DNA from 2 places in the Pantoea sp. PvP021 genome. Region 1 is predicted to be linked to the other one. Evidence: predicted binding sites of a transcription regulator. Region 1 holds the regulator's gene; the other holds the start of a gene.
The links. Region 1 encodes CRP, which controls carbon source genes, mostly activating them, when cyclic AMP is high. Its sites were predicted from a motif close to ATGTGANNNNNNTCACAT; they were not measured.

Region 1 (7,305 bases):
ACCACCACCACCAGCGTGGCGTTTCGCAAAATCTTTCAGCAGCTCGATCTTCATGCGGCGGAGCTGGAAGGTGACAGTTTTCACCGCTTTACCCGCCCTGAAATGGATATGGCGATTCGTAAGGCGCGCGATTTAGGACGTCATGTCAGCTACTTCGGCCCGGAAGCCAATGACTTTGGCCTGCTGGAGCAGAGCTTTAAAGAGTATGGTCAGAGCGGACAGGGCCAGTCGCGTAAATATCTGCACACCTACGATGAAGCGGTGCCGTGGAATCAGGTGCCCGGCACCTTTACGCCGTGGCAACCGCTGCCGCAGAACACCGATATTCTCTTCTACGAAGGGCTGCACGGCGGCGTGGTAACGGCGCAGCACAACGTAGCAGAACAGGTTGATCTGCTGGTTGGCGTGGTGCCGATTGTGAACCTGGAGTGGATTCAGAAGCTGGTGCGCGACACCGGCGAGCGCGGCCATTCACGTGAAGCGGTCATGGATTCGGTGGTGCGCTCGATGGAAGATTACATCAACTTCATCACACCACAGTTCTCACGCACTCACCTCAACTTTCAGCGCGTCCCGACGGTCGATACCTCAAACCCGTTCGCTGCCCGCGCTATTCCGTCACTGGATGAGAGCTTTGTGGTGATCCACTTCCAGGCGCTGGAAGATATCGACCTCCCCTACCTGCTGGCGATGCTGCAGGGCTCGTTTATCTCGCACATCAATACGCTGGTGGTGCCTGGCGGCAAAATGGGTCTGGCGATGGAGTTGATTATGGGCCCACTGGTGAAGCGGCTGATGGAAGGCAAACGAATAGAGTAAGAGGCCAAAAGGGCCTTTCCAGACTAATGCCAATGCCAATGCCAATGCAGGATGAATCTGACAGCAGCGAAAAAGCTTAACACGCTGGGAACCGGGTCAGAAGAGGAAAGCGTCCCGCGCCTGGGACAAAAACGCCGGGAGCGTTTTTGAACAACGCAACGCGTTGGCCCGGCTACGGGCGCACCTCAGGGATGAGGTGCGTAATCGCGCGGGCCGAGCGGCCAGGGATTGGCTTAAGCGACTTTCCGATCTGACCCGGTTCCCAGCGCAGGCACAGTCTGACAGCAGAGCACGACAGATTTTGCCCGCGACCTTAAAAGATCCCTGCGGGTACTAAAGTTCGATCACTTCATAGCTATGCGTAATGTTGACGCCTTTACCCAGCATGATGGCCACAGAGCAATATTTTTCAGCAGAAAGATCCACAGCGCGTGAGACCGCTTTATCCTGGAGGGCTTTACCACTCACGATAAAATGCAGGTTGATGTGCGTAAAGATTCGCGGCGCCTCTTCACGACGTTCTGAGGTCAGTTTTACTTCACAATCAGCCACATCGTTTCGGCCTTTTTGCAGAATTGATACCACGTCAATCGCGCTGCATCCGCCCGCCGCCATCAGCACCATCTCCATTGGGCTGGGCGCTTTATCACCCGAATTTCCATCCATCAGTATCTGATGGCCGGATGAGGATTCTCCGAGGAATGTCAGCCCTTCTACCCATTTCACTCTTGCCTGCATGATTTTTGCTCCGGAATACGCTGTTTTGTCGCCAGAGTACGCTTTCGCCTGGTAAACAGCAATCCAGAGAAATCCGCCCGTAGCTGAAGCGAGACAACAGAAGACAGTCGGCAAAAGCTGTGCTACAAACAGTGCTGAAAATATTTTTCGTCACCCGATGACGAAGCCGGGAAGGATGATGCGCACTGCGCCTGATGCGGCCCGAATAATTTCCTGAAATGGAAACGCTTGAAGCTTTCACCGCCTGACAGGGAAAACTGCCCCCTGTATTTTGGGCACGATTACAACAGAGGATAATAGCGAATGGTTCTCGGCAAACCGCAAACAGACCCTACACTCGAATGGTTCCTGTCCCATTGCCATATTCACAAGTATCCATCCAAAAGTACGCTGATTCACCAAGGTGAAAAAGCAGAAACGCTTTACTACATCGTGAAAGGTTCCGTTGCGGTTCTGATTAAAGATGAAGAAGGCAAAGAGATGATTCTTTCCTACCTGAATCAGGGCGATTTTATTGGTGAACTTGGCCTGTTCGAAGAAGGCCAGGAGCGCAGCGCCTGGGTACGTGCGAAAAGCGCGTGCGAAGTGGCGGAAATTTCTTACAAGAAATTCCGTCAGCTGATCCAGGTTAACCCTGACATCCTGATGCGACTCTCATCGCAGATGGCGCGTCGCCTGCAGGTGACGTCTGAAAAAGTGGGTAACCTCGCTTTCCTCGACGTAACCGGACGCATTGCACAGACCCTGCTCAACCTGGCGAAGCAGCCAGATGCCATGACGCATCCCGACGGCATGCAAATTAAAATCACTCGTCAGGAAATTGGCCAGATTGTTGGTTGTTCACGTGAAACCGTGGGCCGTATTTTGAAGATGCTGGAAGATCAGAACCTGATCTCCGCACACGGCAAAACCATCGTCGTTTACGGCACCCGCTAATTCCTGTCACCCACGGCGTGATGGCAACATCACGCCGTTATTGTTTGTGTTGGGCCGATGTGGCGTCGAATTATTTACCATCCTGAAGTTAACTACGCCTTGCGGCAAACGCTGGTGCTCTGTCTGCCGGTGGCGCTGGGCTGGCTGGCTGGCGACCTGCAAAAAGGTCTGCTGTTCTCATTAGTGCCCGCCTGCTGCAACATCGCCGGTCTGGATACCCCGCATAAACGCTTCTTCAAACGCCTGATTGTTGGCGGCAGCCTGTTTGCCCTCGGCAGCTTTCTGATGCAGTGGCTTACCCTCCATGCTATTCCGCTGCCGCTGATCCTGTTTGCTATGCCCTTATTGCTCGGCGTTACCGGGGAGATCAGCCCGCTGCATGGTCGTCTGCTGCCCGGCACCCTGATTGCCGCCATCTTTACCCTGAGCCTGATTGGCCGCATGCCAATCTATGTTCCCCCGCTGCTCTATATCGGCGGCACGCTATGGTACGGGCTGTTTAACTGGTTCTGGTTCTGGCTGTGGAAAGAGCAGCCGATGCGCGAAAGCCTGAGCCTGATCTACCGCGAGCTGGCTAACTACTGCGACGCAAAATATACCCTGCTGACGCAGCTGACCGATCCGGAAAAGGCGCTGCCGCCGCTGCTGGCTCGCCAGCAGAAAGTGGTCGATCTGATTAACACCTGTTATCAGCAGATGCATATGCTGTCGGCAAGCCGCGATCACAGCCATAAACGGCTGACGCGCGCCTTTCAGGTGGCGCTGGATCTGCAGGAACATATCTCGGTCAGCCTGCATCGGCCGGAAGAGGTGCAGAAGCTGGTCGAACAGAGCCACGCCGAAGCGGTGATCCGCTGGAATGCCAAAACCATCTCGGCCCGGTTGCGGGTGCTGGCGGATAACATTCTCTATCACCAGCTACCCGATCGCTTTGCGATGGATAAACAGCTCGGCGCGCTGGAGAAAATCGCCCATCAGCATCCCGACAATCCGGTGGGTAACTTCTGCCTTTACCACTTCAACCGCATCGCGCGGGTCCTGCGCACCCAGAAACCCCTTTATCAGCGCGATCTGATGGCTGACCGCCAGCGCCGTCTGCCGCTGTTACCGGCGCTGCGCAGTTATCTCTCGTTTCGCTCATCGGCCCTGCGCACTGCCGGCCGCTTTGCGGTGATGCTGATGCTGGGCAGCGCGCTGGCGCTGTTCTTCAACATCCCCAAACCCTACTGGATCCTGATGACCATCATGTTCGTCAGCCAGAACGGCTACAGCGCTACCCGTGTCCGCATTCAGCACCGGGCGCTGGGCACTTTTGCCGGTCTGGTGATCGCGGCCGCCACGCTGCGCATGGCGGTGCCGGAGTCGCTGGTGCTGCTGATCATGCTGGCAATTACTTTTATCAGCTATCGCTTTACCCGCCAGTTCTATGGCTGGTCGATGATTGGCTTTACGGTCACGGCGGTTTACTCGCTGCAATTGCTGTCGCTGAATGGCGCGCAGTTTCTGCTGCCGCGACTCATGGATACGCTGATGGGTTGTCTGATCGCCTTTGGCGGGATGCTGTGGCTGTGGCCGCAGTGGCAGAGCGGCTTACTGCGGCAGAACGCCCATGACGCACTGGAAACCTATCAGGATGCGCTACGGCTGTTGCTGGGTGACGAACAGTCACCAGAGAAACTGGCTTATCAGCGCGTGAAGGTCAATCAGGCACACAATGCGCTGTTTAACTCACTGAATCAGGCGATGCAGGAGCCCGCATTCAACTCCCGCTATCTGAGTGATATGCGGCTCTGGGTCACGCACAGTCAGTTTATCGTCGAGCATATCAACGCCATGACGATTCTGGCGCGGGAGCACACCATGCTCACTGCCTCGCTGGCTGAGCGTTACCTGCAATCCTGTGAAATCGCGCTGCAGCGGTGTCAGCAGCGGCTGGAATATGATGGTGAAAGCTCACAGGTTAACCTGCTGGATGAGCTGGAGAACATCAGTGAGGGACCGATCACGGTGGTGGAGCAGCATGTGCGGCGCATTCTCGATCATCTGAGCGTGATGTACACCATTTCATCGCTGGCGTGGAACCAGCGGCCGCAACATGGCCGCTGGCTGATCAGACGCTTACGTAGAAACTAAGCTAGCCGTTGAGCACGTTGCCGACGGCCGTGGCGAAGCGGCTCATGCCCTCTTCGATGTCGGCAGGCTCAATGATCAGTGACGGGGCAAAACGCATCACGTCGGTTCCGGCAACCAGCACCATCACGCCTTCTGCGGCCGCGGCATTCAGGATGTCGCGTGCTTTACCGGCATGCTGCGGTTTCAGCGCCGCGCCAATCAGCAGACCCTTGCCGCGAATATCGCTGAAGAGATCATACTTCGCATCGATGGCCTGCAGCGCCGTGACAAAGTGCTGACGACGTGTCTCAACGCCTGCCAGCACATCCGGCGTATTGATAATATCGAGCGCAGTTTCGGCGATGGCGCAGGCGAGTGGATTGCCGCCATAGGTGGTGCCATGCACGCCCGGCGCCATGGTCGAGGCGATCTCGTTAGTGGTCAGCATGGCGCTGACCGGGAAACCGCCGCCCAGCGCTTTGGCTGAGGTCAGAATATCGGGCTGGATGCCATAATGCTCATAGGCGAACAGCTTGCCGCTGCGCCCCATGCCGCTCTGCACTTCATCCAGCACCAGCAGCGCCTGATGCTGATCGCAAAGCTCACGCAGTCCCTGCATAAACTCCTGCGTTGCGGGCACGACGCCACCCTCCCCCTGAATCGGTTCAACCACAATGGCGCAGGTATGATCGTCAATGACCGCTTTTACTGCGTTCAGATCATTGAACGGCACATGGACGATATCCGCCGGTTTAGGCCCGAACCCATCAGAATATTTTGGCTGTCCGCCGACCGTGACGGTAAACAGCGTCCGGCCATGAAAGGCGTTATGAAAGGCGATAATCTTACTTTTGAACGGGCTGTGACGTTTGCAGGCGTAGTAGCGCGCCAGCTTAAAGGCGGCCTCGTTGGCTTCGGCCCCGGAGTTAGCGAAGAAGACCCGCTCGGCAAAGGTCGCCTGAATTAACTTACTGGCAAGACGCAGCGCCGGTTCGTTGGTGAAGACGTTGCTGGTGTGCCACAGCGTCTCGCCCTGACTTTTTAGCGTCTCCACCAGCGCAGGATGGCAGTGTCCAAGTGCGGTGACGGCGATACCACCTGAGAAATCGATATACTCTTTGCCCTGCTGATCCCATACACGACTGCCCTTGCCTTTTACCGGCACGAACTGCGCAGGTGCATAAACAGGCAAAATAACGTTATCGAACGTCTCCCGCGTGACCGCAATTTTTTCCGCTGCCATTGATGACCCCATTTAGATGATTGACGTGCAACTTTGAAATAATAATCACAAAATATGCATAAAAAATCACTCAAAGGCAACTTATTGCTCAAGGAAATTGCGCAGCAGCTGATGTCCCTGCTCGCTGAGAATGCTTTCGGGATGGAACTGCACGCCTTCCAGCGCCAGGGTTTTATGGCGGAATCCCATAATTTCGTCAGGCTCGCCGTCACGCACCGTCCAGGCAGTCACCTCGAAGGCATCTGGCAGGGAGTCGCGCTGTACAATCAGCGAATGGTAGCGGGTCACGGTCAGTGGATTATTCAGAGTGCGGAACACGCCCTGTCCGGTGTGCTGAATCGCAGAGGTTTTGCCGTGCATCACCTGACGCGCACGCACGACCTGCGCGCCATACGCCTGCGCAATTGCCTGATGGCCCAGGCAGACGCCCAGCACCGGCAGCTGACCGGCGAAATGCCGGATCGCCGCCAGCGAAATGCCTGACTCCGACGGCGTGCAGGGGCCAGGGGAGATCACCAGATGAGTCAGCGGTAACGCCGCCATCTGCTCCAGCGTGATGGCATCATTGCGCACCACCTGAACCTGCGCGCCCAGCTCGCAGAAATATTGATAAAGATTCCAGGTAAAGGAGTCGTAATTGTCGATAAGCAGCAGCATGGCCAGTCCAGAATAATTACCCGCGCCGCTATTCTACGCGGTTAAGCCGCCTCGCTCACCACTTTCGCAAATACCTGCTCCAGCAGAGTCAGGTCTCCGGCCACACCAGCCTGATTCGCCGCTTTCCAGCTTTCAGCGTCAGTCTCTTCCCAGGAGAGCAGATAACCGGCATGCAGCGCCAGCTGTTCAAAGAAAATCCGCTGCGCCCGACCGTTGCCGTGGCGGAAAGGATGCAACATATTGATTTCGCAGTAGTAGTGGGCAACACGCTCAATAAACGCGTCACGTGGCAGGTCAGCAAGGCCCTTCTCCTCCTCCAGCGCGGCCATCAGGGCGTTACCTTCCTTTTCGATATATTCGAAATGACAGAACGGCGTCTCATCGCGCCAGATATCGATAGTGCGCAGTTCACCAGCCCAGCTGTAGACGTCCTGAAACAGCGTACGGTGGATCTGGCGCAGGTAAGGCAGTCCAGGATTACGTGGGCCCAGCTCCAGCGTGGCGGCACGCGCCGCACTAAAACTCAGCTCCGCCTTACGCAGCTGCGCGGCATCGTGAATATCGGGCAGGTTTTTCAGCACATTGTCATGCTGCCACAGGTAGGGATCCTGGCTGACGGCGGTATTAGAGTCCATATTGCCTCCTCAGTGACGCCAGACGTGCGGCCGCATCATCGCTGTTTACGCTGGTTTCATTTGGCGAGAAGCCTTCCAGCCGACAGCTGGCCTGATAGCTGGCGCTACGCCGCTGTCGCCACAGGGTGACCTTCTGTTTTTCGGTGAGTTTGTTCGCCATGCCGC
Region 2 (7,305 bases), on a different contig from region 1:
TGACCGTTGCCACCAATCTGATTGAGTCACGCATGCTGACCGGCGATGTGGCGCTGTTTCTGGAATTACAGAAAAACATCTTCAGCGATGGTTTCTGGCCCTCATCCTGCTTTTTCGCCGCCAAAATTGAAGAGCAGCAGGAGCGCCACAAGCGTTATCACGGCACCAGCTATAACCTCGAACCGGACATTAAAAGCAGCCCAGGTGGCCTGCGGGACATTCATACGCTGCAGTGGGTCGCCCGACGCCATTTTGGCGCCACCACGCTGGATGAGATGGTCGGCTTTGGTTTCCTCACCGACGCGGAGCGCAGCGAACTCAACGAATGTCAGGCATTTCTCTGGCGCATCCGCTTTGCCCTGCATCTCTCCCTGCCCCGTTACGATAATCGCCTGCTGTTTGATCGCCAGCTCAGCGTGGCACAACGCCTGAATTATCAGGGCGAGGGCAATGAGCCGGTCGAGCGGATGATGAAAGATTTCTATCGGGTCACGCGGCGTATCGGCGAACTGAATCAGATGCTGCTGCAGCTGTTTGATGAGGCGATTCTGGCGCTCTCCACCAGCGAAAAGCCCAGGCCTATTGATGACGATTTCCAGCTGCGTGGCGATTTGATCGACCTGCGCGACGAAACGCTGTTCCGGCGAGAGCCGCAGGCGATTCTGCGCATGTTCTACGTCATGGTGCGTAACGACAGCATCAAAGGGATCTACTCCACCACTCTGCGTCACCTGCGCCATGCGCGTCGTCATCTTAAACAGCCGCTGTGTCAGATCCCGGAAGCGCGCCGCACCTTTATGTCGATTCTGCGACATCCCGGCGCGGTCAGCCGGGCGCTGGTGCCGATGCATCGCTACAGCGTGTTGTGGGCTTATACGCCGCTGTGGGGCCATATCGTCGGACAGATGCAGTTCGATCTGTTTCACGCCTACACCGTGGATGAGCACACCATTCGGGTGTTGCAGAAGCTGGAAAGTTTTGCCAATGAAAGCACTCGTCCGCAGCATCCACTGTGCGTCGAGTTATGGCCGCGCCTGCCGCAGCAGGAGCTGTTGCTGATGGCCGCGCTGCTGCATGACATCGCCAAAGGGCGCGGCGGCGATCACTCTATTCTCGGCGCGCAGGATGCGCTCGACTTTGCTGAAATGCACGGCCTCAACTCACGTGAAACCCAGCTGGTGGCCTGGCTGGTGCGTCATCATCTGCTGATGTCGGTGACAGCACAGCGGCGCGATATTCAGGACCCGACGGTGATACAGCAGTTCGCCGAGGTGATGCAGAATGAGAACCGGCTGCGCTATCTGGTTTGCCTGACCGTAGCCGATATCTGCGCCACCAATGAAAGTCTGTGGAACAGCTGGAAGCAGAGCCTGTTACGCGAGCTCTTTTTCGCCACCGAGAAGCAGTTGCGACGCGGCATGGAAAACAGTCCGGATCTGCGTGAGCGGGTGCGTCATCATCGCCTGCAGGCGCTGGCGCTGCTGCGGATGGACAACATCGATGAAGAGCGTCTGCACCAGATCTGGAATCGCTGCCGCGCTGACTACTTCCTGCGCCATACGCCGAATCAGATCGCCTGGCATGCCCGTCACCTGCTGGTTCACGACCTGAAAAAACCGCTGGTGCTGGTCAGTCCGCAGGCCACGCGCGGCGGGACCGAAATCTTTATCTGGAGTCCCGATCGCCCGCACCTGTTTGCCGCCGTGGCAGGTGAACTCGATCGCCGTAATCTCAGCGTGCACGATGCGCAAATCTTTACCAGCCGCGACGGCATGGCGATGGATACCTTTATTGTGCTGGAGCCGGATGGCAGCCCGCTCTCTCCGGATCGCCATCCGATGATCATTCAGGCGCTGGAGCAGGCGATAACCCAGTCAGAGTGGGCGCCGCCGCGTACCCGCCGTCCGTCGGCCAAACTCAGGCATTTCAGCGTCGATACCGAGGTCAATTTCCTGCCGACGCATACCGATCGTCGCAGCTATCTGGAACTGGTGGCGCTGGATCAGCCAGGCCTGCTGGCGCGGGTTGGTGAAGTCTTTGCCGATCTCGGGGTTTCACTGCATGGCGCACGCATCAGCACCATCGGCGAGCGGGTCGAAGATTTGTTTATTCTGGCCAACAGTGAACGTCAGGCACTGGACGAAGAAATGCGAAAAGCGTTGCGACAACGGTTGACAGAGGCCCTTAATCCAAACGATAAAGTGTGACCAGACTCGATTTGTAAACATTAATCTCTTTACTTGTGTCGGGATATTGCCCGGCATCGCACATGACAGATCAGGAAAAAAATATGCAACAGTTACAGAGCGTTATTGAATCCGCCTTCGAACGTCGCGCTGACATCACACCCGCCAGCGTCGACAGCGAAACCCGTGATGCCATCAACCAGGTGATCGCCCTGCTGGACAGCGGTGCACTGCGCGTTTCTGAGAAGATCGACGGCGAGTGGGTAACGCATCAGTGGCTGAAGAAAGCCGTACTGCTCTCTTTCCGCATCAATGACAATCAGGTGATGGAAGGTGCAGAAACCCGCTTTTACGACAAAGTGCCGATGAAGTTTGCAGGCTGGGATGAAGCGCGTTTCAAAGAAGCCGGTTTCCGCGTCGTGCCGCCTGCGGCTGTGCGTCAGGGTGCCTATATCGCCCGCAACACGGTGCTGATGCCTTCTTACGTCAACATTGGCGCCTTTGTGGATGAAGGCACCATGGTGGACACCTGGGCGACCGTTGGCTCCTGTGCACAGATTGGTAAAAACGTTCACCTTTCTGGCGGCGTGGGTATCGGTGGCGTGCTGGAGCCGCTGCAGGCGAACCCGACCATCATCGAAGATAACTGCTTCATTGGCGCGCGCTCTGAAATCGTTGAAGGCGTGATTGTTGAAGAAGGTTCCGTGATCTCAATGGGCGTTTACATCGGTCAGAGCACCAAAATCTATGACCGCGAGACCGGCGAAGTGCATTACGGCCGTGTTCCTGCGGGATCCGTGGTGGTCTCAGGTAACCTGCCCTCTAAAGATGGCAGCTACAGCCTCTACTGTGCCGTAATCGTGAAGAAAGTGGATGCGAAAACGCTGGGCAAAACCGGCATCAACGAACTGCTGCGCACCATCGACTGATTTAAGTGACGGGCTGGTTTCCAGCCCGTCATCTTTTCTTTACAGTGATTCCCAAATAACATGCTTCGCGTCGCGAATTAACTGGTGCGTTTAGTTTTTATCCAGGTCATAATCCGCGCCAGTTAAATCCTGTCGCGCAATGTTCATCCCGCTTATTTATGTCTACAGTTGACGGACGTCATGAACAAGTCTGCGCGCTTCTCACTTTTGATGGAAACAACGCTATGTATGACAATCTGAAAAGCTTAGGTATCAGTAACCCGGACGACATTGACCGCTATAGCCTGCGTCAGGAAGCCAATAACGACATTCTGAAAATCTACTTCCGCAAAGATAAAGGTGAGTTTTTCGCGAAGAGCGTCAAATTTAAATATCCGCGCCAGCGCAAAACGGTTGTTGCCGATCACGCGACCCAGGGCTACAAAGAAGTTCAGGAAATCAGCCCGAATCTGCGTTATGTCATCGATGAACTGGACCAGATTTGCCAGCGCGATCAGGTTGAAGTGGATCTGAAACGCAAAATTCTGGATGACCTGCGTCACCTGGAAAGCGTGGTTTCTCACAAGATCACTGAAATTGAATCGGATCTGGAAAAATTAACCCGTAACGGTCGTTAATTCCCTGCCCGACCAGAGAGGCCAGCATTGCTGGCCTTTTTTATGCCGCAAATCTGCACTTCAGCCCTGCTCATCCAGTTGCAAAGCGACATAGAGCAACAGCCTGTCATCAAAATGGCCAAGATTCAGTCCGGTCAGTTCAGAAATCCGGTTCAGGCGGTATTCCAGCGTATTACGATGAATGAACAGCGCACGCGCGGTGGCGCTCGGCTGGACGTTGTGGGTGAACCAGGCGATCAGCGTACGGCGCAGCAAGCCGTTGTTATCCATGCTCTTGAGCTTCGCCAGTGGCCGGGCGAGCTCATTGGCCTGCCAGCCACCCCGCAGGCTGTCGAGCAGCACGGGCAGCACCAGATCCTGATAAAAATAGCTGCGCACCTCGGGCATACGTTGCTTGCCCACCATCATGGTGGTGCGCGCCGTCCGGTAAGATCGTGCGATGCTGCCGGGTCCGGTAAAGAAGTTGCCCAGCGCGATACGCATCCGAAGATGACCGCTCTCTTTCATCCGCTGTAGTAACTGCTCTACGCGGCGGCGATGATCTTCCTGATCGTGACGCCCATGCCCATTAAGGGCCGGTTTCAGCACCACCATTTCGGTCAGTGACACAATCGCGATCAGATTGTCCCGCTCCGGCGTGGTCAGCAGCGTTTGCAGCTGCTGTAACTCTGACATCGCGCTGTCTACCCCGAGCTGACCACTATCCACTTCCACCACGGCGACCACACGCGGCTGATTGAGATCGATACCGAGCCGCTGCGCCCATTCGGTCAGCTGTGGCGACAGGGTATCGCTGCGGATCAGGTTCAGCACCAGCTCTTCACGCAGACGGCTGTCCTGCGCCAGCATATGCAGCAGCCGGGCTTGCTCCAGCATCATCTCCGCGGTCATGCAGACCAGCTCGCCATAATGCCGCAGCGCCAGCGGCTCGCCGGTCAGGCCGATCACCCCGACGATGTCACCATCAATGCGCAGCGGCAGGTTAATGCCAGGCCGCACGCCATGAAGATGTTTAGCCACGGCCTCATCGATGTCGACAACGCGCCCCTGAGAGAGCACCAGCAATGCACCTTCGTGCAACTCCCCAATACGTTCCCGGTCACCGCTGCCGATAATCCGGCCCCGCGCATCCATCACGTTGACATTGCTGTCAATAATTTTCATGGTGCGCGCCACGATATCCTGTGCCAGCCGGGCATCAAGGTGATAGGTAGCCATCCATTACTCCTGAAAAAGAGGGGGAGAAACAGAATACGCATGCACAGCACGCAGAACATTGTGCAATTGCACAGAGCCAGGCCGTCATTTGCCGGATTTGCGGTGAGCATCACACTCTGAGGAGGCAGAGAGTGGACATAAAAAAGGCGGACCGCAGTCCGCCTCTTCATCCGTTGCTGTTCGCTTACTGCATCAGCAGATAGATACTACTGTCGCCGCGTTTCACATTCAGCGCCAGAACGGACGGCTTGCTGTCGAGAACTTTGCGCAGCTCACCCAGGTTGGTTACCACCTGCTGGTTAACGCCCTGAATCACATCGCCCTTTTTCAGGCCGATACGCGCCGCAGCACTGCCCGGTTTCACGTTATCAACCCGGACACCTTTGGTACCCGCTTCGATATTGCTGAGATCGGCGCCTTCAATACCGGTGTAGATGGTCGCGGACTGCACTTTTGACTGGCTGCTCTGCTGCAACTTAACAGAGACATCGACCGGTTTGCCGTCACGCAGCAGCCCCAGTTTCAGGGTGGTGCCAACCGGAAGTGAGCCCACTTCCGCACGCAGCGAAGCAAAGCTGCTCAGCGGTTTACCGTTCATCGAGACAATGACGTCGCCCGCCTTAATACCGGCTTTGGCGGCCGCTGAGTCTGGCAGCACCTGGCTTACAAAGGCACCACGTTGTGCGTCGACCTTCATCGCTTTTGCCAGCTCGGAGTTCAGCTCAGTCCCCTGCACGCCCAGCTCGCCGCGTTTCACCTGACCAAACTCGACCATCTGTGCCGTCAGGTTTTTCACCATGTTGCTGGGGATAGCAAAGCCGATACCGATGTTGCCGCCATCGGGCGCCAGAATGGCGGTGTTAATCCCAATCAGTTCACCGTTGAGGTTAACCAGCGCACCACCGGAGTTGCCCCGGTTAATGGCCGCATCCGTCTGGATAAAGTTTTCGTAGTTTTCCACGTTCAGACCACTGCGTCCCAGCGCGGAGACGATACCAGAGGTGACCGTTTCACCCAGACCATAAGGGTTGCCAATCGCCACGGTATAATCGCCGACGCGCAGGTTGTCAGAGTCAGCGATTTTGACTGCGGTAAGATTTTTGGCTTCCTGCAGCTGAATCAGGGCAATGTCAGAGCTGGGATCTTTACCGATGACTTTGGCGTCATAGCGACGACCGTCGCTGAGCTGTACCTGAATTTTGGTGGCATTATTCACGACGTGGTTATTAGTTACTACATAGCCTTTGTCAGCGTTAATAATGACGCCCGATCCCAGAGCACGGAATTTTTCCTGCTGGGTATCAGGCACTGGCGCGCCGCCGTTACCGCCTGCACCGTCGCCGTTCTGGCACATCGGTGAACCCTGGAACGGGGAACCATCCTGGCAGAATGGCGAATTGTCGCCAAAGAATTGCTGAAATTGCTGCGGCATACGCGGGGTTTTCACCGTGGTGGTCCCCTCGACGCTGATACTGACCACAGACGGCATCACCTTCTCCAGCATCGGTGCCAGACTTGGCTGTTGCAGGCTATCGGAAGAGGCCGTTTGCGCAGCAGAAACAGTAACAGGGGCGAGCGCCATGCTCAGGCTCAACGCCAGCGCACTTAACATTAAGGTCTTTTTTTTCATTTTTCGTTTCTCAATAAGATTACTGTTCAGACCATTGCTGTGGTCGAAAGGTGAGATAAATGTTTTAGCGCGAAGTTCCTTTAAAAGTTTAAGGCAAAAGTAAAAATTTATTCGCGCTCTTTACAATTGGCGGCTTATTCTACCGCCATCAGTCGTCGGTACTCATCCCAGGCATAGAGATCGGTCATACCACTGATATAATCCTGAATGAGCCGGAAGCGATAATAACGTTCCCACAACAGACGCTGATATTTATGTTCTACAACCAGATTACGCATCTTATGCAAATAGGCTTTACGGTGTTTACCCGAGAGCTTATGAAAAAGCCGGGTTTCGATCGGATGCTGACGCAGGAAATCTTCATTTATCAGCGTGGTAAAGGCTTCGTAATTAAGGCGCATCAGCGGCTGATAGATCTCCAGCAGCCCTTTAATCACCCGGTAACCCTGCAACTCCAGCTGCTCTACTTCAGAATGATTAAAGACCTGCTGGCGCGCAACGGTTTTAAACAATTGCAGTAAGCGGCCCTCTTCACCCTCATCTTCCAGTAGTGCATGGTTAAAACTTCCATCGAATATAGCAGGGAGATTATCAACAAAACGTTTCACCGCATAGCTTACCAGCACGCTCTGAACATTTACGCGGAGTGACATAAAAAATTGATCGCTGCGGCTTCGGCGTTTTTTACTGCAGGCTTCACGCCAGGCTTCGCCAATAGTCCGGCT

Region 2: a site for CRP is predicted at 5,048-5,065, ahead of ACVKSX_RS22125 (CdaR family transcriptional regulator). Genes of this name have one in related genera too.

The regions. Positions count from the first base shown of each region.
Region 1 is NZ_JBSRXX010000005.1:212,372-219,676, reverse strand. It holds gene ACVKSX_RS15640 (phosphoribulokinase) at 1-819, shown strand, start outside; gene ACVKSX_RS15635 (OsmC family protein) at 1,153-1,557, opposite strand; gene crp (cAMP-activated global transcriptional regulator CRP) at 1,861-2,493, shown strand; gene ACVKSX_RS15625 (YccS/YhfK family putative transporter) at 2,551-4,626, shown strand; gene argD (bifunctional acetylornithine/succinyldiaminopimelate transaminase) at 4,628-5,848, opposite strand; gene ACVKSX_RS15615 (aminodeoxychorismate/anthranilate synthase component II) at 5,930-6,505, opposite strand; gene ACVKSX_RS15610 (putative adenosine monophosphate-protein transferase Fic) at 6,547-7,140, opposite strand; gene ACVKSX_RS15605 (YhfG family protein) at 7,130-7,300, opposite strand.
Region 2 is NZ_JBSRXX010000012.1:101,846-109,150, reverse strand. It holds gene glnD (bifunctional uridylyltransferase/uridylyl-removing protein GlnD) at 1-2,207, shown strand, start outside; gene dapD (2,3,4,5-tetrahydropyridine-2,6-dicarboxylate N-succinyltransferase) at 2,291-3,115, shown strand; gene ACVKSX_RS22130 (DUF3461 family protein) at 3,340-3,732, shown strand; gene ACVKSX_RS22125 (CdaR family transcriptional regulator) at 3,793-4,950, opposite strand; gene degP (serine endoprotease DegP) at 5,135-6,580, opposite strand; gene dgt (dGTPase) at 6,715-7,305, opposite strand, start outside.